DNA from 3 places in the Rosenbergiella sp. YN46 genome. Region 1 is predicted to be linked to each of the others. Evidence: riboswitches for the same ligand, from Rfam matches in the RefSeq annotation. Region 1 holds a riboswitch; each other region holds the start of a gene.

Evidence for each region. Region 1 has a riboswitch for thiamine pyrophosphate ahead of thiB (thiamine ABC transporter substrate binding subunit). Riboswitches for the same ligand answer to the same signal wherever they lie in the genome.
Region 2: it holds a riboswitch for thiamine pyrophosphate, as region 1 does, so the genes downstream of both, thiM (hydroxyethylthiazole kinase) here and thiB (thiamine ABC transporter substrate binding subunit) in region 1, are expected to answer to the same signal.
Region 3: it holds a riboswitch for thiamine pyrophosphate, as region 1 does, so the genes downstream of both, thiC (phosphomethylpyrimidine synthase ThiC) here and thiB (thiamine ABC transporter substrate binding subunit) in region 1, are expected to answer to the same signal.

Annotation. Positions count from the first base shown of each region.
Region 1 covers NZ_JAZHEE010000008.1:89,924-96,920, forward strand. The annotation lists gene thiP (thiamine/thiamine pyrophosphate ABC transporter permease ThiP) at 1-939, opposite strand, end outside; gene thiB (thiamine ABC transporter substrate binding subunit) at 915-1,898, opposite strand; TPP riboswitch at 1,929-2,017, opposite strand; gene sgrR (HTH-type transcriptional regulator SgrR) at 2,197-3,855, opposite strand; gene leuD (3-isopropylmalate dehydratase small subunit) at 4,089-4,694, opposite strand; gene leuC (3-isopropylmalate dehydratase large subunit) at 4,705-6,105, opposite strand; gene leuB (3-isopropylmalate dehydrogenase) at 6,109-6,997, opposite strand, start outside.
Region 2 covers NZ_JAZHEE010000012.1:78,649-85,645, forward strand. The annotation lists gene V3W49_RS11290 (histidine decarboxylase) at 1-484, opposite strand, end outside; gene hdcC (histidine-histamine antiporter) at 528-1,880, opposite strand; TPP riboswitch at 2,298-2,398, shown strand; gene thiM (hydroxyethylthiazole kinase) at 2,435-3,223, shown strand; gene thiD (bifunctional hydroxymethylpyrimidine kinase/phosphomethylpyrimidine kinase) at 3,220-4,020, shown strand; gene fbaB (class I fructose-bisphosphate aldolase) at 6,773-6,997, shown strand, end outside.
Region 3 covers NZ_JAZHEE010000040.1:8,594-15,590, forward strand. The annotation lists gene nudC (NAD(+) diphosphatase) at 1-132, opposite strand, end outside; gene rsd (sigma D regulator) at 232-732, shown strand; TPP riboswitch at 792-900, shown strand; partial or broken gene thiC (phosphomethylpyrimidine synthase ThiC) at 981-2,864, shown strand; gene thiE (thiamine phosphate synthase) at 3,005-3,640, shown strand; gene V3W49_RS19690 (HesA/MoeB/ThiF family protein) at 3,633-4,388, shown strand; gene thiS (sulfur carrier protein ThiS) at 4,372-4,572, shown strand; gene V3W49_RS19700 (thiazole synthase) at 4,574-5,344, shown strand; gene thiH (2-iminoacetate synthase ThiH) at 5,341-6,468, shown strand; gene V3W49_RS19710 (glycosyltransferase family 9 protein) at 6,562-6,997, shown strand, end outside.

The DNA.
Region 1 (6,997 bases):
ACCGTCCGCTACAATTGCCAGCAGTGGCGGCAGCATCAGTAGTAGCAGCAGCAAGATAAGTAGCACATCCAGGGCACGCGAGAACAGGTTGCTCTCGGGGGCGCGCCAGCCCATGGTCAGGGTGGCGCCCGCGGGAATAGCTTTACTGAAGCGCTGGGCCAGTAGCATGAGGCCCAGACAGCAGAATAGCTGAATCAAAGCCAGTAGCGCCGCCCGGGCCGGATCGTAGTCATAGCTAAGGGCCTGGTAGATGGCCAGTTCAATGGTGGTGGCTTTAGGGCCGCCGCCCAGCGCCAGCACGGTGGCGAAGCTTGCAAAGCACAGCATGAAAATCAGGGCGGCGGTAGGGAAGATCTGACGCCGCAGCCACGGCCACTCCACCAGCCGGAACAGCGACCAGCCGCGTATGCCCAGTTGAGCGGCGAGCCTGCGCTGCTCGCCGGGAATACTCTCCAGCGCCTGGAGCAGCAGTCGGGTGGCCATCGGCAAGTTAAAAAAGAGGTGCGCCAGCAATATTCCCTGCAGGCCATAGGGAGAGAATGACCAGTCGATGCCCAGCCACTGGCAAATCCCGGCCAGCCAGCCCTGACGTCCATAAACGGAAAGAAGACCGAAAACCGCCACCAGCACCGGCAGCACCAGCGTCATGGCGCATAGCCGCAGCAGAAGCTGACGCCCGGGGAAGCGGCGACGCCACAGGGCCCGCGCCAGGGGAATGGCCGGGAGCACGGAGAGCAGCGCTGAAAGAAAAGCCTGCCAGAACGAAAAGCGCACCACGTGCCACAGATAGTCGTCCTGGATCAGGGCGCGGGGATCGACGGCTGGCGCGCTGAACCACAGGGCGCCGAAGGCGGCCAGCGCCACGCCGAGTACCAGCCCGGCGGCGAGCAGCCCCGGTTTCAGCCAGCCGGGAATCAGCGGCTGAGGGCGCGCTGCCATTCATCAATCCAGGCGGTGCGCTGTGTCGCTACCTGCTGAGGCGTAAACTGTAACGTCTTTTGGGGACGCATCAGCGTATTAAAGCCTTCGGGCAGTGAGACCGGGCTTACCGGATACATCCAGTTGCCGGTGGGGATGGTCTGCTGGAACGCCTTTGATACCACAAACTGCATAAATTTTTGGGCCAGCTCTGGCTGCTTGCTGCTTTTCAGGCGGGCCGCCACTTCTACCTGCATATAGTGCCCTTCGCTAAAGTTAGCGGCGGCGTAGTTATCTTTATGTTCTTCAATAAGCGAATAGGCTGGAGAGGTGGTGTAGCTAAGCACCAGATCCCCTTCGCCTTTCAGAAATAGCCCCCAGGATTCGCTCCAGCCCCGGGTCACGGTGACGGTTTTACGCGCCAGTTTTTGCCAGGCGTCGGGCGCTTTGTCTCCATAGACTTGTTTCATCCACAGCAGTAGCCCCAGCCCCGGAGTGCTGGTTCGGGGATCCTGATAGATAACCCGCCATTTCTGGGCGCTTTCCACCAGCTCTTTCAGGCTTGCGGGGGGATTTTTCAGGCGGTTTTTATCATATACGAAAGCGAACCAGCCGTAGTCGTAAGGCACGAAGGTGTCGTTTTGCCATCCGCCAGGTAGCGTCAGGTGGCGGGTGTCGACATCGCTTTTGGCGAACAGGCCGCTTTGGGTGGCCGCTTCCAGCAGATTATTGTCCAGGCCCAGTACCACATCCGCTTTGCTGTTTTTACCTTCCATTCGCAGGCGATTAAGCAGGGCGACTCCGTCCTCCAGCGCCACAAACTTCAGGGTACAATCGCAGTCGGCTTCGAAGGCTTTTTTAATGGCCGGGCCGGGGCCCCAGTCGGCGGCGAAAGAGTCATAGGTATAGACGGTGAGCTGCGGACTCGCAAAGACGGGCAGGGCGACCAGTGTGAGCAGCGGTAGCAGTTTATTCAGCACTTTGCACTCCAGTATTGGGTGGCAAAGGATTTTGGGCGTGGCCTCAAATCCCTTCGCCGGCGTTATCCGGATCAGGTTCGACGGGTATCTCTCAGCACATAGCACCCCGTTGAGAATGGCCCACATTGTAATGAGTTCGCTCGCATAGCGAAAGACGCGAAGGAGATTAAGGAAACCGTCTCTGATGGGGCGGCTACCGGGCCGATCTGCCTGATACGTCTGTCGTCGCCAAAGAGAGATTATGGGAGATGCTCCCTCTCTTTGGCGGATGACGACAACAGCCTGTATGCCCGAAAACTTAAACGTCTGGCGGCGCGAACCAGGCGGATTTAAAGTCGAACCAGCCCAGGGTGTTCATCCGCAGGCCACGCATGCTACGCTGGCCCTGGAGTATCAGCCAGTGATGGATAAGCGGCTGGATTTCAAGGCGATTAAGGCGCTGGCGGCACCATTCGGCCAGATCCAGCTCACCCGCCCGCCAGCGGCGCGCCTCTTCATGCCAGTCGCCGGGAATGCAGTGCTGGAGTAGCGGCACTTCATACAGGTGGGCAAATAGCGAAAATTCCAGCGGCAGAGTGAAGTTGGCGCTGTTCAGCCAGATATCGCTGATATCATTGCCTTTATGCCACTGGTCATAGTCCACTTCTTTAACGATCAGCTTCACCCCGTGTTCGGCCAGTAATTTCCCCATGATGTTTCCCAGGATCTGATGTTCGGCGTGATCGCGGTAGAAGGTTAGCGTGATAGCGTCGAGGCCGTCCGGTTTTTCAACCGGCTCCGGAGGTTGAGCGTGATGCCAGCGTGGCAACAGCCCCCAGGCCGGAAACCAGTAGCGCTGATATTGTTCACCGGCCCGATAGATCAGGCTGACCGGAGAAAGAACATGATTAATCCAGCGTTTCACATCGTCCCTGCGACCCGATTCCGAGCGCGCGTCGAACAAAATATAGTAGCACCCTTCCTCCAGCCGGCTCTCCACGGCTTTTTCGCTATCGCCGCTGCCTTCGAGCTGTACGCCGCAGCTGAGGTCTTCGCCGATTTCCGGTAGTACCCAGAAATTCACTTCGTCAATCAGGGCGCGGTAACCGAAATAGTCGTCGAACGCGTGAATTTTTAGCTGATTACTGGTATTGCGTTCGACCGCATAGGGGCCGCTGCCCACCGGCTGACGGGCGAAGTCCGGTATATCGCGCCACTCCCGGGGCAGTATCATGGCGGCGGAGTTGCCCATCAGCCAGGGCAGCCAGCGATCCGGCTGACTGAGATGGATATCGAGCGTCCAGGCGGTAGGGGAGTCGATACGGACGATGTGGCCATAGAGCGGGGTGGGATTGATGCGCCGCAGGGTTTCGATAACGTCCTGCATATCCAGCTCGCGACCGTGATGAAAATGAATGCCGGGACGCAGGTAGAAACGCCAGTGCAGCGGCGAAATTTGCTGCCAGTGGTGAGCGACATCCCCCTCTGCTTCCCCATTTTCCTCATTTATCCGGGTCAGGCCGCTGAAAATTTGGCGTACCACGTGGCTTTCCGAACGGCGTAGCGCCGTACCGGGCTGCAGGTTCAGCAGCGGGCGATAGTAGAGCACCCGTAAAATATGGCGCCCCTGGCGAAAGCTGCGGCCCAGATGGGAGACAATCATCTGGCGTACCGTCTGGCGATCGCCCACCAGTTGCAGCAACTGCTCGATGCGATCCTGTTCCAGCAGATCCTCCGCCCGCTGCTGTTGCAGCGTCAGGCCGGTGTAGATAAAGGTTAGCCGGGAGCGCCGTCCCCGGCCGGCTTCCGCCTGCCAGGTCAGCCATCCTTTATCCTGCATGGCGTTGAGCAGCGTCCGCATATGGCGGCGCGAGCAGCTCAACATCCGGGCCAGCTCGCTGAGCGTGGTCTGCTGGGATTTACCGTCGCAGCACTGCCACAGGCGGATAAACTGTTGTTGCAGGCGAGAGGAGGGCATAAAAGGAGAACTCCGTGACAGAAAGTCATCAATTTTAGTTTCCCTATATTAGGCGAATAATAGCGTCAGATGAAAGCGAGGCGCGTTGACCAGGTTGGAAAGCGATGCAGCGTAGCGGACATCATGTGTGACTGAGTATTGGTGCGAATATATCACCGGCCGACGGCTTGTTACCGTCGGCTTTTTTCTGGGTGATATTTGTAAAATCATCCCTCCGGGCGGAGGGATAATTATTAACGGGCGAAGGCGGGCTGTTTTTGTTCCCAGGCCGAGATAGCCTCTTCGTGTGTGAGCGTCAGGCCGATGCTGTCCAGGCCGTTCATCATGCAGTGACGGCGGAAGGTATCGATGGTGAAGGGATACTCTTTATCGCCGGCGATCACCTTTTCGCCTTCCAGATCGACCGTGAACGTAATGCCCGGCTGGCTCTGGACAAGCTGGAACAGTTCATCAACCTGCTGTTCGCTCAGGGTGACCGGCAGCAGCTGGTTATTAAAGCTGTTGCCGTAGAAGATATCGGCGAAGCTTGGGGCTATCACTACCTTAAAGCCGTAGTCGGTCAGGGCCCAGGGAGCGTGTTCGCGCGACGAGCCGCAGCCGAAGTTTTCACGCGCCAGCAGGATAGAGGCTCCCTGATATTGCGGATAGTTAAGAACAAAATTCGGGTCAGGCTGTTCGCCTTTGTCGTCCAGAAAACGCCAGTCGTTAAACAGATGGGCGCCAAAGCCGGTGCGGGTCACTTTCTGCAGAAACTGCTTCGGGATGATGGCATCGGTATCGACGTTCGCAGCATCCAGCGGGGCGACCAGGCCGGTATGTCGGATAAATTTTTCTGCCATGGTGTGCCTCCTATTTAATATTGCGAATATCGGCGAAACGGCCGGTGATAGCGGCGGCGGCGGCCATCGCCGGGCTCACCAGGTGGGTGCGTCCGCCGCGTCCCTGACGCCCTTCAAAGTTACGGTTGCTGGTAGATGCGCAACGCTCGCCGGGGTTCAGGCGATCGTTGTTCATCGCCAGGCACATGGAACAGCCCGGCAGACGCCATTCAAAACCGGCATCGAGGAAGATCTTATCCAGCCCTTCTTCTTCGGCCTGCGCTTTGACCGGGCCGGAGCCTGGTACCACCATGGCCAGCACGCCCGGCGCGACCTTGCGCCCTTTGGCGATGGCGGCGGCGGCGCGCAGATCTTCAATGCGTGAGTTGGTACAGGAACCGATAAACACCTTATCGATAGCGACATCGGTCAGGGGAACGCCTGGCTGCAGGCCCATATAGGCCAGCGCTTTCTCGGCGGAGGCGCGCTCCACCGGATCGGCGAATGAAGCCGGATCCGGCACGGCGTCGGTGACTGAAATGACCTGGCCCGGGTTCGTTCCCCAGGTTACCTGCGGCGCGATCTCTTCGGCATTCAGCGTAACGACGGTATCGAAAACGGCGCCTTCATCGCTCTTCAGCGTCTTCCAGTATGCGACGGCTTCGTCCCATGCACCCTCTTTCGGCGCATGGCGGCGGCCCTTCACATAGTTAAAGGTGGTTTCATCCGGCGCTACCAGGCCTGCTTTGGCGCCCATTTCGATCGCCATATTGCACAGGGTCATGCGTCCTTCCATGCTAAGCGCCTCGATGGCCGGGCCGCAGAATTCGACGACGTGGCCGGTACCGCCTGCGCTGCCGGTTTTCCCGATAATAGCCAGTACGATATCTTTCGCGGTGATGCCGGGGGCGGCCTGACCGGTGACTTCGATTTTCATCGTTTTGGCCCGGCCCTGTTTCAGGGTCTGGGTAGCCAGCACGTGTTCGACTTCCGAAGTGCCGATACCGAAAGCCAGAGCGCCGAAAGCGCCATGGGTGGCAGTATGGGAGTCGCCGCAGACGATGGTCATGCCGGGCAGGGTGATTCCCTGCTCGGGGCCCATAACGTGCACTATTCCCTGCCAGGGATGATTCAGATCGTAGAGCTCGACGCCGAATTCATTGCAGTTCTTAATCAGCGCCTGCATCTGAATGCGCGCCATCTCACCCGAAGCGTTGATGTCTTTGGTTTCGGTAGAGACGTTGTGATCCATGGTGGCGAAGGTCTTTCCCGGCTGGCGCACTTTGCGGTTATGGGCGCGCAGGCCGTCGAATGCCTGGGGGGAGGTCACTTCATGCACAAGGTGTCTGTCGATATAGATCAGCGGCGTTTCGTTCGCGGCCTCGTAAACGACGTGGGCGTCAAACAGCTTCTGATATAAGGTTTTGGCCATGGTTTATACCCCTTCTGCCACATAGCGGGCGATGATATCGCCCATCTCATCGGTACTGACGGCCTGACCCCCCTGGGCCAGATCGCTGGTGCGAATGCCTTCTTCCAGCGCGCGATTGGCGGCGCGCTCGATGGCTTCGGCGGCTTCGCCGGCATCCAGGCTGTAGCGCAGCAGCAGCGCCAGCGACAGGATCTGGGCAATGGGGTTAGCGATATTTTTTCCGGCGATATCCGGCGCGGAGCCGCCTGCGGGCTCATAAAGGCCGAAACCCTGCTCGTTCAGACTGGCGGAAGGCAGCATCCCCATGGAGCCGGTGATCATAGCGCACTCGTCGGAGAGAATGTCGCCGAACAGGTTAGAGCACAGCACCACGTCGAACTGAGACGGATCCTTAATCATCTGCATGGTGGCGTTATCGATATACATATGGCTCAGCTCGACGTCGGGATACTGCTTACCGATTTCACTGACGATTTCGCGCCACATCACTGAGCTTTGCAGTACGTTGGCTTTATCAATAGAGGTCACTTTATGGCGGCGTTTGCGTGCCGATTCGAAGGCGATGCGTGCGATGCGTTCGATCTCGAAGCGATGATAGACCTCGGTGTCGAACGCTTTTTCATACATGCCGCTGCCTTCGCGTCCTTTTGGCTGACCGAAGTAGATACCGCCGGTCAGTTCACGGACGCACAGGATGTCGAAGCCGCGCTCTGCGATGTCGGCCCGCAGCGGACAAAAGCTTTCCAGCCCCTGCCACAGGCGAGCCGGACGCAGGTTGCTGAACAGCTTAAAGTGCTTACGCAGCGGCAGCAGGGCGCCGCGCTCTGGCTGTTCGTTGGGAGGCAGGTGCTCCCATTTGGGGCCGCCGACCGAGCCGAACAGTACGGCGTCC
Region 2 (6,997 bases), on a different contig from region 1:
GATGCCGCTCGTCGTCGGCGGCGATTTTGCGCATCAGATCGTCGTAGTCCATCTCGCCGTTAGGCTGGGATTCCACCACCCGTGACTTAATGCGCAGCAGCTTAACGATCTTGGCGACCGAATAGTGGGTGTCTTTGGAGTAGTACAGGGTACCGTCCGGGAATAATTCACGCCCCAGATAACAGCCGAACATATTGCCTTCGGTACCGCCGTTGGTGACGTAGCCCCAGCTTTCCTCAAACGGAATTTTGAACAGCTGGGCAAAATATTCCATCACCTCTTTTTCAAATTCGAACGAGTTCAGCAGATAGTTGCAATATTCCGCCCAGTCGCCGCAGTTATTAATGGAAAAGCGCATAAACCTTTCCAGAATGGTGTAATCGAAATCAGCGGATTCCGGATAACCAATATTGAAATACTGGTTCTTAACGCAATATGACCAAAATGCATCGAGTTTATTCTGATCTGCGATGGATAATGTCATTTTATTTCTCCTTTTCAACATAACGTTTAATCACAACTGATATTCAGACTTTCTTATCCAGATAAAGCACTTTCTCGCCTTTCCTGCTGCGACCGGCGGCCACGAAGCAGAACAGCGGAATGGTCACCATCATCATCACTACGCCCCAGAACATGGAATCGCTGCCGGAGCCCAGCAGGGCGAAGATGCTGTAAATAATGCCGATAACCACCATCACGCAATAAAACATGAAGCTGCGACCGCGATTTAATTTCTTCGAAACCATAATGATCGGCAGGGAAATCAGGGCGTACATATAGGGCAGCAGCGAAGCGAAGACCGACATCAGAATGACCACTTCGAACTGTTTCGCCAGGTTAGGGGAGGCCGTCATCATTAACACCAGGCTCATCAGTACGCCGGTGAAAATCAGGCTTTTCATGGGAACGTCGCGCTTATTGGTATCGGCGAAGAACTGCGGGAACAGCCCCTGTTGGGCGCCAGCGCGCGGGCCTTCGGACTGCAGGATAAGCCAGCCGGAGATAGAGCCGAAGCAGGCGATAATGCTTAGTGCCGAAGCAATGTTGCCAGCGGTGTTGCCGAACATATAGCGCGCGGCGTCGGCAAAGGGGGCGGCGGAGTTAACCAGCTCACTGTGCGGCACCAGACCCATAATCACCGAGCAACTGCCCACATAGCAGACTGAGGCGATCAACAGGCCATATACCGTTGCCTTGGGTACGGTTTTTTCCGGATTATCCACCTGACCGGTAGAAACTACCGCTGATTCAACACCCAGGAATCCCCACAGCGCAATGGATGCGGCAGAGATAATCGCCGATCCGTCGCTGCGGCCGGTGCCGTTATACACTTCAGTGAACATATGCGGATCGAACCAGAACCAGCCTACGACACCGACGCCCAATACCACCAACAGCATACAGCCTGCGGTAAATGACTGGGCGCGGCTGGCGGTTCTGGCGCCGAAGCTTGCCAGCACAATAAAGGCCCATAAAATAACAATGGCGGCAATACTGCTGTACACCGGGTTTTTTAATTCCGGGAAGAAATAACTTAAATATCCTACCCCGGCGACCAGCAGGGCCACATTACCCACCCAGGCGCTAATCCAGTAGCACACGGTGGTTTGAAAACCAATAAACGGGCCAAATGCATCGCTGGCATAGGCCACAATCCCGCCGGTACGCGGCGTAATTAAACTGGTTTTGGCGAATACCAGCGCCAGGGCGATGACGCCGACAATGGTAAGCACCCAACCCCACAGCGATATATAACCAACGCCGGCAAGGTTGGTGGGTAACATAAATACGCCGGAACCCATCATATTTGAGGCGGTAACCAGCGTAAGGGCGACCACTCCCATTTTATGAACTGAGCCTGAGCTAACCGATCCCATAATATTTTTCCTTATTGAGAAACAGACATGAAATAAACGTTAAAACCAGTGCTTTTGTGCCGATTCTAGGTTGGAAGGGGGGAGTATTTTTGATAATGATCACTATTTACCTGGCTGGCAGTGAATAACCGCCTGAAGGTTGGCGGTTATTTGAACAATGATTTGGATATTGACTCCGTCCCCTTTTTTTTGAGCCGTGACGGATTCCATTCGACAACGTGTTTGTCTGCCGGTTGGTCGCTGCCTTTCCGGCAGGCGCTTTGCTATTCCTGCTTTATAGTGTGGCCCCGGCCGTAGCCGGTGGCATTTCTGGGCAGGTTGATGGGGAAAACCGCTGGTTGGCTCTTGTTTCCTGGGGCTCTCACCCGTATTATCCCGATCGGCGATTAACGAAACCTTTATCGCAATCTTTTGATTTTCAATGACTCGGGGTGCTCCGCTGACTGGACGCGGGGCTGAGAAAGACCCGTTGACCTGATCCGGATAATGCCGGCGTAGGGAAGTCAGATGCCCGAACCGGTATCGCACTTCTTCGCGTCGGTCGGGAGTTCACCATGCAATCTGACCCACTGAGCAGCAGGGCCGTCCTGCAGACGCTGCATCATCTTCGTACCATATCGCCGCTGGTTCACTGCATGACCAACGATGTGGTACAGACCTTTACCGCTAACGTTTTGCTGGCCCTTGGGGCTTCCCCTGCCATGGTAGTGGATGAACAAGAGGCGGCGCAGTTTAGCGCCATCGCGAATGCGCTTTTAATCAATATCGGTACCCTGACCCGCGAGCGAGCCAGCGCCATGCGTGCCGCCATCGACAGCGCTCGCAGGGCGCAGCGCCCATGGGTGCTTGACCCGGTGGCGGTGGGCGGCCTGACGCTACGTAGCGACTTCGCCCGGGAAGTGCTGGCGCTTCAGCCTGCTGTGATTCGCGGCAACGGATCGGAAATTCTGGCGCTGGCCGGAGTGCCGGGCGGGGGACGCGGCGTCGACAGCACCGACAGTACGCGGGTTGCGCTGCCTGCGGCCCGTCAACTGGCCCGTGAGAGCGGCGCTGTGGTGGCGGTCACCGGCGAGGTGGATTACATCACCGACGGCGAACGTATTCTGGAGGTGCCCGGCGGCGATATCATGATGACCCGGGTGGTGGGCACCGGTTGTGCGCTTTCTGCGCTGACGGCGGCCTGCTGCGCACTGCCGGGCGAGCGTCTGGAAAATGTCGCTGCCGGTTGTCGGATAATGACCCGCGCCGGGGAGATAGCCGTTGCCCGTAGCCAGGGGCCGGGGAGCTTTGTTCCGCGCTTCCTTGATGCGTTATGGCAACTGAATGAGGAGGTGCTGGCATGAAGCGCATTAACGCCCTGACCATTGCCGGTACCGACCCCAGCGGCGGGGCGGGTATCCAGGCGGATCTGAAAGCCTTTTCTGCGCTTGGCGCTTATGGCGCCAGCGTGATAACCGCGCTGGTGGCCCAGAACACGCGCGGCGTGCAGTCGGTCTATCGTATCGAGCCCGATTTTGTGGCGGCCCAGCTTGACTCGGTGTTCAGCGATCTGCGTATTGATACGGTAAAGATCGGCATGCTGGCGGAAACCGATATTGTCGAAGCGGTAGCGGAGCGGCTGGCGTACTGGCAGCCGCCTGTCGTGGTGCTGGATACCGTGATGCTGGCGAAAAGCGGCGATCCGCTGCTGTCGCCTTCGGCGGTTTCGGCGCTGCGCGAACATCTGCTGCCCCGGGTGTCGTTAATCACCCCGAATCTGCCGGAGGCCGCGGCACTGCTGGAAGCGCCGATGGCGACCAGCGAACGCGAGATGCATCTGCAGGGGGAAGCGCTAATGGCCCTGGGCTGCGAGGCGGTACTGATGAAGGGCGGCCATCTGGACGATGCCGAAAGCCCGGACTGGCTGTTTACTCGCGATGGCGCTCAGCGCTTTACCGCGCCAAGGGTGCGGACCAAAAACACCCATGGCACTGGCTGTACGCTTTCATCGGCGCTGGCGGCGCTGCGTCCACGTTATGATGACTGGGCTCAGAGCGTGGTGGAGGCCAAGGCCTGGCTGACGCAGGCGCTGGCCGCTGCCGATAGCCTGGAGGTGGGGCATGGGCATGGGCCGGTGCATCACTTTCATGCGTGGTGGTGATTTTTTGATTATATGATTACAAGATTATTTGGTGATTGTCCTGCTCCCCACTGGGGAGAGGATTACGCCGTAGCTGCCTGTTGCTCTTACATCTTCTGCCCTGAGACAGCAAAGAATGATGCTGGTCGCTTTTGAGCAACCAGCCTGAAGCGACGAGGGTGTAGCCTCCCGGCTTAAAAAACGCCGTAGCGTTCACGAAGGGCCGGAGGAGCGACAGGATGTCGCGACAGGGCAAGGTCGCCAGGGAAGGCGACTCTTGCCCGTTCCGAAAAGCCCGGAGTGATAAGCGAAGGGGCCCGCGTCAGCGGCGTTTTTTACCGCCGGGGAGCCCGGGTTGCCAGGGGAGCGGCGACTGAGCCCCCCTGGCCCGTTCACCCGCGGTGGATTGACAGAGAAGCAGCTACCTGAAGTGAACGGAACAGCCCGCCGCATCACATATTCTACCAGGTGGCCTTTCAAATGCAGACTGGGGCTGCGGATGTAATACGTGGTCATGCCGGTTGCGCTATTTTTGCGACGGTGCTGTGTGCCGGGGGAATATGCCGCGCTGGCGAAGGTTCCGTTCACCTTAAGGTGATTTCTCTTATGCCGGTTCCGGAACTGGTGAACGGGTCAGGAGGCTCAAACGCCACCTCCTGGCAACCTGGCTTTCCGGCGTGAAAATCGCCCTTCGGGATTACTCGGCCCGTCCCTGGGCCTCGCCCCCCGGGGCCAACGCCTGCGGCGTTGTTCAAAATGGCTCCCGGCAATTTTGTCCTGCGTATTCCCGGCAGCCGGACGGGTCGGGCGTGACGGCACCTCCGTGTGCCGCACACCCTCAGCCCGACGTCCTGTCGGGCTGACCCTGGCTGCCGTGAATACTCCGGCGATTTTCAGGCCGGGGTGTCACCGCCCTGAATCTTCTGCCCAAACTTATCCGTAAAGGTATTGCTGGTGTGATTTGAAAAAACAGACTGAAGCGATGAGGGTGTTATGTTCCGGCTTAAAAAACGCCGTAGCGTTCACGCAGGGCCGGAGGAGCGACAGGATGTCGCGACAGGGCAAGGTCGCCAGGGAAGGCGACTCTTGCCCGTTCCGAAAAGCCCGGAGGGATAAGCGAAGGGGCCCGCGTCAGCGGCGTTTTTTACCGCCGGGGAGCCCGGGTCGCCAGGGGAGCGGCGACTGAGCCCCCTGGCCCGTTCACCCGCGGTGAATCAGCAGAGAAGCAATCACGCAAAGTGAACGGAACTGCCCACTGCATCCTCATATTCTACCCAGTGGCTTTTCAGATGAAGGCTGGGGCGGCGGTTGTAGTACGTGATCATGCCGGTTGCGCTATTTTTGCAGCTATGGCGTGTTCTGGAGGAATATGTCGCGCTGGCGAAGGTTCCGTTCACCTTAAGGTGATTTCTCTTATGCCGGTTGCGGAACCGGTGAACGGGTCATGGGCTCAAATGCCGCCCCTGACAACCCCGCTTTCCGGCGTGAAAATCGCCGCTGTCGCGGGCCCCTCCGCTTTTCCCGTCCGCCGGACGGGTCGGGCGTGACGTCACCTCCCTGTGCCGCACGCCCTCAGCCCGACGTCCTGTCGGGCTGACCCTGCCGGACGTGAACACTGCGGCGATTTTCAGGCCGGAGAGTGTCATCGCCCTGAATCTTCAGCCCAAACTTATCCGTAAAGGTATTGCTGGTTGTATTTGAGCAATCTGTCTGAAGCGACGAGGGTGTTGCCACCCGGCTTAAAAACGCCGCAGCGTTCACGCAGGGCCGGAGGAGCGACAGGATGTCGCGACAGGGTAAGGTCGCCATGGATGGCGACTCTTACCCGTTCCGAAAAGCCCGGAGTGATAAGCGAAGGGGCCCGCGTCAGCGGCGTTTTTTACCGCCGGGGAGCCCGGGTTGCCAGGGAGGCGGCGACTGAGCCCCCCTGGCCCGTTCACCCGCGGTGGATTAACAGAGAAGCAGTGACGCAAAGTGAACGGAACACCCACCGCATCGCCATATTCTGCCATTTTTGTTCTGAAACCGGGCGCCGGAGCCGCCTGTCACCCTCACCCCGGCCCTCTCCCGAAACGGGAGAGGGAGTTTCCCGGCAATGAACGGAACTGCCCGCCGCATCATTATATTCTGCCGGTTTTGTTCTGAAACCGGGCGCCGGAGCCGCCTGTCACCCTCACGCCGGAACGCACACCCTGAAGGGAGAGGGAGTTTCCCGGCAATGAACGGAACAGCCCACCGCATCGTCATATTCTGCCGCTTTTGTTCTGAAACCGGGCGCCGTAGCCGTCTGTCACCCTCATCCCGGCCCTCTCCCGAAACGGGAGAGGGAGTTCCCGGCAATGAACGGAACTGCCCACTACATCGTTATATTCCGCCGGTTTTATTCTGAAACCGGGCGCCGGAGCCGCCTGTCACCCTCACGCCGGAACGTACTCCCTGAAGGGAGAGGGAGTTTCCCGGCAATGAACGGAACAGCCCGCCGCATCACCATATTCCGCCGCTTTGCTTCTGAAACAAAGCCACCTTTTTCCTCATCCTGGGTCGGATATAAAGAAGAGACATTGTTTTGAATCCCCTCAATTTCCCTAACCGATGAAACGCATCAGCCATTACCACCACTGGCAGTGAAGCGTGCCAGCGGAATTGACTGAAAATGCTGCGTGTTCTGGCAAATAGTGTTGTAACCAACCAGACTTAATGCGCCCGTTTGTGAAGCGGGTCAGGATTTAACTGGTGCGGCGGGAAGCCCCCGTCGCCGTTACGGGAGTGAATTATGACTGATATTACGCAGTTACTTGGCAAAGATGCTGACACACTGCTCCAGCACCGTTGTATGACCATTCCGGCGGATAATCTCTACCTGCCGGGCGACGACTACGTCGATCGCGTCATGGTGGATAACAACCGCCCCCCGGCGGTACTTCGTAATATGCAGACCCTGTATAATACCGGCCGTCTGGCGGGAACCGGCTATCTGTCCATCCTGCCGGTGGACCAG
Region 3 (6,997 bases), on a different contig from region 1:
TACCGCACTACTGCCCGTTAGCCCAAATTGCTGAGCGTGACCATGAGGGAGCTCGCCCTGCGGCAGCCATAATTTCTGTTGATGGCTGACGAACCACCAACCATAGTCTAATTTTTCTACTATATGTTCCATAATCTCTTGCACGACCTCAGCTTCACTGGCACTCTTTTAACATTGTTTTTACATTCCAGGTCACTTAGCGTTTTAATCATATAACTCACGGAGTCAATCATGCTAAACCAACTGGAAAGACTGACAGAGCGCGTTGGTGGTTGTAATGAGTTGATCGATCGTTTACTGCAGGATCGCAAGCAGCTGTTAGTGGCGTATTACAACCTGGTCGGGCTTAAACCCGGCAAAGGATCGCTCTCTGCGCTGGATGAAATGGCGCTGGATGATTACTGCCAGCGTCTGGTGGATTATCTCTCCTGCGGCCACTTCAATATTTATGAACGTATTATCCGCGAAATGGAAGAGGGAGAGTCCCGTTCCTGCGCCGGGCAGGTCTGGACTCAACTGGAAGCAAATACCCAACAGATCATGGATTATTACGATTCACATCTGGAGATCGCCATCGATCACGACAACTGTCTGGAATTCCACCAGGTGCTTTCGAAGCTTGGCGAATCCATGGACTCCCGCTTTACGCTGGAAGATCGCCTGATCGTTTTAGCGCTGGGTGATAGTCTGGACAGCGCTAATGATTGCGGACATTTTGCACGACCGGCTTGAGTTCCCTTTCATTAACGCGTAGTTTACATATGGCCTGCCCGATTGAAGGGAGCAGGCCTTTTATCTTGTCGGAGTGCCCAGTGCCACGCACGGGCTGAGACCGTTAATTCGGGATCCGCGGAACCTGATCAGGTTAAAACCTGCGAAGGGAACAAGAGTAATTTCGTCCGTGCGCACCTGCGCCCATGCCTGTTACTCATTCCGTTGTTCTGACAAGCCACTTCCAGTCATCTAAACCGGAACGAGCTATGTCTTTACCAGCAAAACCTAATCGCCGCGAACAGCGCGCCGCCGCCCAGCAGTTTATCGATACCCTGGAAGGCACCAACTTCCCCAATTCCCGCCGCATCTATCTGACCGGCTCCCGTCAGGATATCCAGGTTCCGATGCGCGAAATTCAGATGAGCCCGACCCCCATCGGCGGCGATAAAGTGAATCCGCAGTACGAAGAGAACGAGCCGGTGCCGGTCTACGATACCTCCGGCCCTTATGGCGATCCGGATATCGCCATTAATGTTCGCGAAGGACTGGCGAAGCTACGTCAGCCGTGGATTGACGCGCGTAATGATACTGCTCTGCTTGACGATCGCAGCTCCAGCTATACCAAAGCACGACTGGCGGACGACGGTCTGGACGAACTGCGTTTTACCGGTCTGCTGCCTCCGCGCCGCGCTCTTACGGGCAAACGAGTCACGCAGTTGCATTACGCCCGCCGGGGCATCGTCACGCCAGAGATGGAATTTATCGCCCTGCGCGAAAACATGGGTCGCGAGCGCATTCGCGGCGAGGTACTGCGCCAGCAGCATCCCGGCGAAAGCTTCGGCGCTCATCTACCGCAGAATATCACGCCAGAATTCGTGCGTGATGAAGTGGCCGCCGGACGCGCGATTATTCCCGCCAATATTAATCATCCTGAGTCCGAACCGATGATTATCGGCCGTAACTTCCTGGTAAAAATCAATGCCAACATTGGTAACTCCGCGGTGACCTCTTCCATTGAAGAGGAGGTCGAAAAACTGGTCTGGGCCACCCGCTGGGGGGCTGATACCGTAATGGATCTCTCTACCGGGCGTTATATTCACGAAACCCGTGAATGGATACTGCGAAATAGCCCGGTTCCGATTGGTACGGTGCCCATCTATCAGGCGCTGGAGAAGGTGAACGGCATTGCCGAGGATCTGACCTGGGAAATGTTCCGCGATACGCTGCTGGAACAGGCGGAACAGGGCGTCGATTACTTTACGATTCATGCGGGCGTCCTGTTACGCTATGTACCGATGACAGCCAAACGCCTGACCGGCATTGTGTCACGCGGCGGCTCCATCATGGCCAAATGGTGCCTGTCGCATCATCAGGAAAACTTCCTCTACCAGCACTTCCGCGAAATCTGCGAGATCTGTAGCGCCTATGACGTTTCCCTGTCGCTGGGCGACGGTCTGCGCCCCGGATCGATCCAGGACGCCAATGACGAGGCCCAGTTCGCCGAACTACATACCCTGGGCGAGCTGACAAAAATCGCCTGGGAGTATGATGTTCAGGTAATGATCGAAGGCCCCGGCCACGTGCCAATGCAGATGATCCGTCGTAATATGACCGAAGAGCTGGAACACTGCCACGAAGCGCCATTCTATACGCTGGGGCCGCTCACCACCGATATCGCGCCCGGCTATGACCATTTTACCTCTGGCATTGGTGCCGCGATGATAGGCTGGTTCGGCTGCGCCATGCTCTGCTACGTCACCCCGAAAGAGCACCTTGGTCTGCCGAATAAAGAGGACGTCCGCCAGGGACTAATTACCTATAAGATAGCCGCGCACGCCGCCGATCTGGCCAAAGGCCATCCCGGCGCCCAGATCCGCGACAACGCCATGTCCAAGGCGCGCTTCGAGTTCCGCTGGGAGGATCAGTTCAACCTGGCGCTCGATCCCTTTACCGCCCGCGCCTATCACGATGAAACCCTGCCTCAGGAATCCGGAAAAGTAGCGCATTTCTGCTCCATGTGCGGCCCGAAATTCTGTTCGATGAAGATAACCCAGGAAGTTCGCGACTATGCGGCGCAGCAGGAGATCGCCTCCGGGATGAAAGATATGTCGAATGCGTTTCGCGCCAAAGGCGGCGAGATCTATGTCCGAAATAATTCGGATTGCATCGAGGCGGCCACTGAGCAAGTCCCCGGGAGCATAGAAAACTATGTGACCGGAGCGAGCGAAGGCAGCCAACAAAGAGGCAATTCGAAGAATGATGGACATTATCTTCGTCAGGAGGAAGCCTAATGTACCAACCCGATTTTCCCGCTGTCCCCTTCCGCCTTGGCCTCTACCCGGTGGTGGATAGCGTAGCCTGGATCGAACGCCTGCTGGAAGCAGGGGTTCGTACCCTCCAGTTGCGGATTAAAGATAAGCAGGATGACGAGGTGGAAGCGGATATTATCGCCGCCATCGCCCTGGGACAGCGCCACAACGCCCGGCTGTTTATCAACGATTACTGGCGACTGGCGATAAAGCATGACGCATACGGCGTCCATCTTGGCCAGGAGGATCTGGCGCAGACCGATCTCGATGCGATTCGCAATGCCGGGCTACGGCTGGGCGTCTCCACTCACGACGATATGGAAATCGACATCGCACTGGCGGTACGCCCTTCGTACATTGCACTGGGCCATGTCTTCCCCACCCAGACCAAGCAAATGCCGTCGGCCCCTCAGGGGCTGGAGCAGTTGGCCGCGCATATTTCTCGGCTGGGAAACACCCCCACGGTCGCCATCGGTGGCATCAGTATTGCCCGGGCTCCGGCGGTGCTGGCAACGGGCGTCGGCAGTATCGCCGTAGTCAGCGCCATTACCCAGGCGCCTGACTGGCGAGTCGCGACGGCACAGTTGCTTGAGCTGGCAGGAGCAGGCGATGAATGATGCGGATTTTATGCGCTACAGCCGTCAGCTGCTGCTGGAGGATATCGGCCCGGAAGGCCAGCAGAAGTTACTGAACGCCCGGGTATTGATCATCGGGCTCGGCGGTCTCGGTTCACCGGCAGCGCTTTGGCTGGCTGGCGCCGGAGTCGGTTCGCTGTGGCTGGCCGATGACGACTGTGTGCACATCAGCAATCTGCAACGCCAGATTCTGTTTAGCAGCGAGGATATCGAACGGCCCAAAGCTCAGGCCGCGCGGCAACGCCTGCGCGGCCTCAACCCGACTATTCGCCTGGTAACGCTGGATAAGCGGCTCGAAGGGGCTGCCCTGCATCAAGCCGTTGGCGACGTCGATCTGGTACTGGACTGTACCGACAACATGGCCAGCCGCCAGGCGATTAACGCCGCCTGCATCGCGCTTGGTAAGCCGCTTATCAGCGCCAGCGCCGTGGCCTTCGGCGGTCAGATGATGGTGCTGACGCCCCCCTGGCGACACGGCTGCTACCGCTGCCTGTGGCCCGATGATAGCGAACCGCAGCGCAACTGCCGCACCGCCGGCGTACTGGGGCCGGTGGTCGGCATTATGGGCGGGCTCCAGGCGCTGGAAGCGATCAAGCTGCTGTGCGGCCTGCCGGTACGCGACGATTGCCTGCATCTGTTCGATGCCCGCTCGCTACAGTGGCGTACCCTGGCACGTCAGCAGAGCCAGAGCTGCCCGGTTTGCGGAGGTACTGATGCGCATTCTGTTTAATGACGAGCCGGTCGCCTGCGATGACGCCATCACTGTGGCAACGCTGCTGGAAAGTATGAATCTGCACCAGCCTGGCGCCGCACTGGCCGTTAATCAGACCATTATTCCACGTGAACAGTGGCAGCAGCACCGCCTGCAGGAAGGTGATAGTCTCCTGCTGTTCCAGGCTATTGCCGGAGGTTAATATGCTACAAATTGCCGATAAAACCTTTACCTCGCGCCTGTTCACCGGAACGGGCAAATTCGCTTCGCCGCAGTTGATGAGCGACGCGCTTAAGGCGTCAGGCAGTCAGTTGGTTACTATGGCCATGAAGCGGGTGGATCTGAATAACCGTCAGGATGACATTCTGGCACCGCTGCAGGCGCTGGGGGTTTCGCTACTGCCAAATACCTCCGGAGCCAAAACCGCCGATGAAGCGATATTCGCCGCACGCCTGGCCCGGGAAGCGCTGGGAACCCACTGGGTTAAGTTAGAAATTCATCCCGACGCCCGCTGGCTGCTACCGGATCCGGTAGAGACGCTGCGCGCCGCCGAACGCCTGGTGAAAGAAGGCTTCGTCGTTCTACCTTACTGCGGCGCCGATCCGGTGCTGTGTAAACGTCTGGAGGAAGCCGGCTGTGCCGCAGTGATGCCGCTGGGGGCCCCCATTGGCTCTAACCAGGGGCTACAGACTCGTCCCCTGCTGGAAATCATCATCGATCAGGCCGCCGTACCCGTGGTGGTGGATGCTGGTATCGGCGCCCCAAGCCACGCCAGCGAAGCGCTGGAAATGGGCGCCGACGCCGTACTGGTGAATACCGCTATCGCCGTGGCGGACTCTCCGGTGCATATGGCCCAGGCTTTCCGACTGGCGGTGGAGGCTGGCGCGATGGCGGCCCGGGCCGGTCAGGGCGCTCGTCAGTCCCGGGCGGTGGCCACCAGCCCGCTGACCCGGTTTCTGGAGGTCGACGCATGAAGACCTTTACCGATCGCTGGCGCGAGCTGGACTGGGACTCTCTTCGTCTGGAGATCAACAGCCAGACCGCCGCCGATGTCGAACGAGCCCTGAATGCCCCCCGCCCCGGCATGCGCGAAATGATGGCCCTGCTGTCGCCAGCCGCCGCCAGTTATCTGGAACCAATGGCGCAAAAGGCCCAGCGCCTGACGCGCCAGCGCTTCGGCAACACCGTGGGCTTCTACGTTCCGCTCTATCTTTCCAATCTGTGCGCCAATGACTGCACCTACTGTGGCTTTTCCATGAGTAATCGCATTAAGCGCAAAACCCTGGACGAACAGGAGATCGCCCGCGAATGCGCCGCGATCCGCCAGTTGGGTTTCAGCCACCTGCTGCTGGTTACCGGCGAACATCAGAGCAAGGTGGGTATGGACTATTTCCGCCGTCACCTGCCCGCCATTCGCCGCCAGTTCAGCTCATTGCAGATGGAGGTACAGCCGCTGTCGCAGGATGAGTATGCCGAGTTGAAAGGACTGGGGCTGGACGGCGTGATGGTGTATCAGGAAACCTACCACGAGGCCACCTATGCCCGCCATCACCTGCGTGGCAACAAGCAGGACTTTTTCTGGCGGCTGGAGACGCCGGATCGGCTGGGGCGCGCCGGGATCGACAAAATCGGTCTTGGCGCACTTATTGGGCTTTCCGACAGCTGGCGCATCGACTGCTTTATGGTGGCGGAACATCTGACGTGGCTACAGCGTCAGTACTGGCAGAGCCGCTATTCGGTTTCTTTTCCTCGCCTGCGCCCCTGCGCCGGAGGCATTGAACCAGCCTCGATTATGGACGAGCGTCAACTGGTGCAGGCGATCTGCGCTTTCCGCCTGCTGGCGCCGGAAGTCGAGCTTTCCCTTTCTACCCGGGAATCACCCGAGTTCCGCGACCAGGTGGTGCCCATCGCCATCAATAATGTCAGCGCCTTTTCGAAAACCCAGCCGGGCGGCTATGCAGACGACCATCCGGAGCTGGAACAGTTCGCCCCGCACGACGGACGTCGCCCTGAGCAAGTGATGCAGGCGCTGTCCCGCGCCGGGCTCCAGCCGGTCTGGAAAGACTGGGATAGCTGGCTGGGAAGGATGCCGCTTTAATCAGCCCCGATAGCGGCGCCCGCGCCGCTATTTTTTTACCCCGTCACACGACCGGGCTATGATGGAACGACCATTAACCAGCCGTAATACGTTATGACCGATAATCTCCTGACCACGCCCGGCAGCCTGCTCAGCGGCAACCAGACCCTGGTCGCCAGTTACGATATCGAACAGGGTGAACGCTACGACAGCCTGAGTCGTCTGGATCGTCCGGAGATATATAACGCCGCGCTGCGCCCCTTTAATCTGGCGCCCGGTAAGCATTCCCGGCTTACCGTCATCAACGGGATGGGGGTGGCGCTGGGGGATTCAGTGATCGGCATTGAAGTCCTGAGCTATCTGAAAAGACATTACCCGAAGCTGGCAATACGGGTGCTGCGCCCTGCCCGAACCCGCGATAGCGTCGAAGCCCTGTATCGCATGGCGCATGAGGCGGGGATTATCAGTGAACTGGCCCGGCTGCCAGCCCAACTGCCCACCGAAGGTATTATCGTCGATATGGGGAACCAGCTGTTTCGCCGGGATTTCG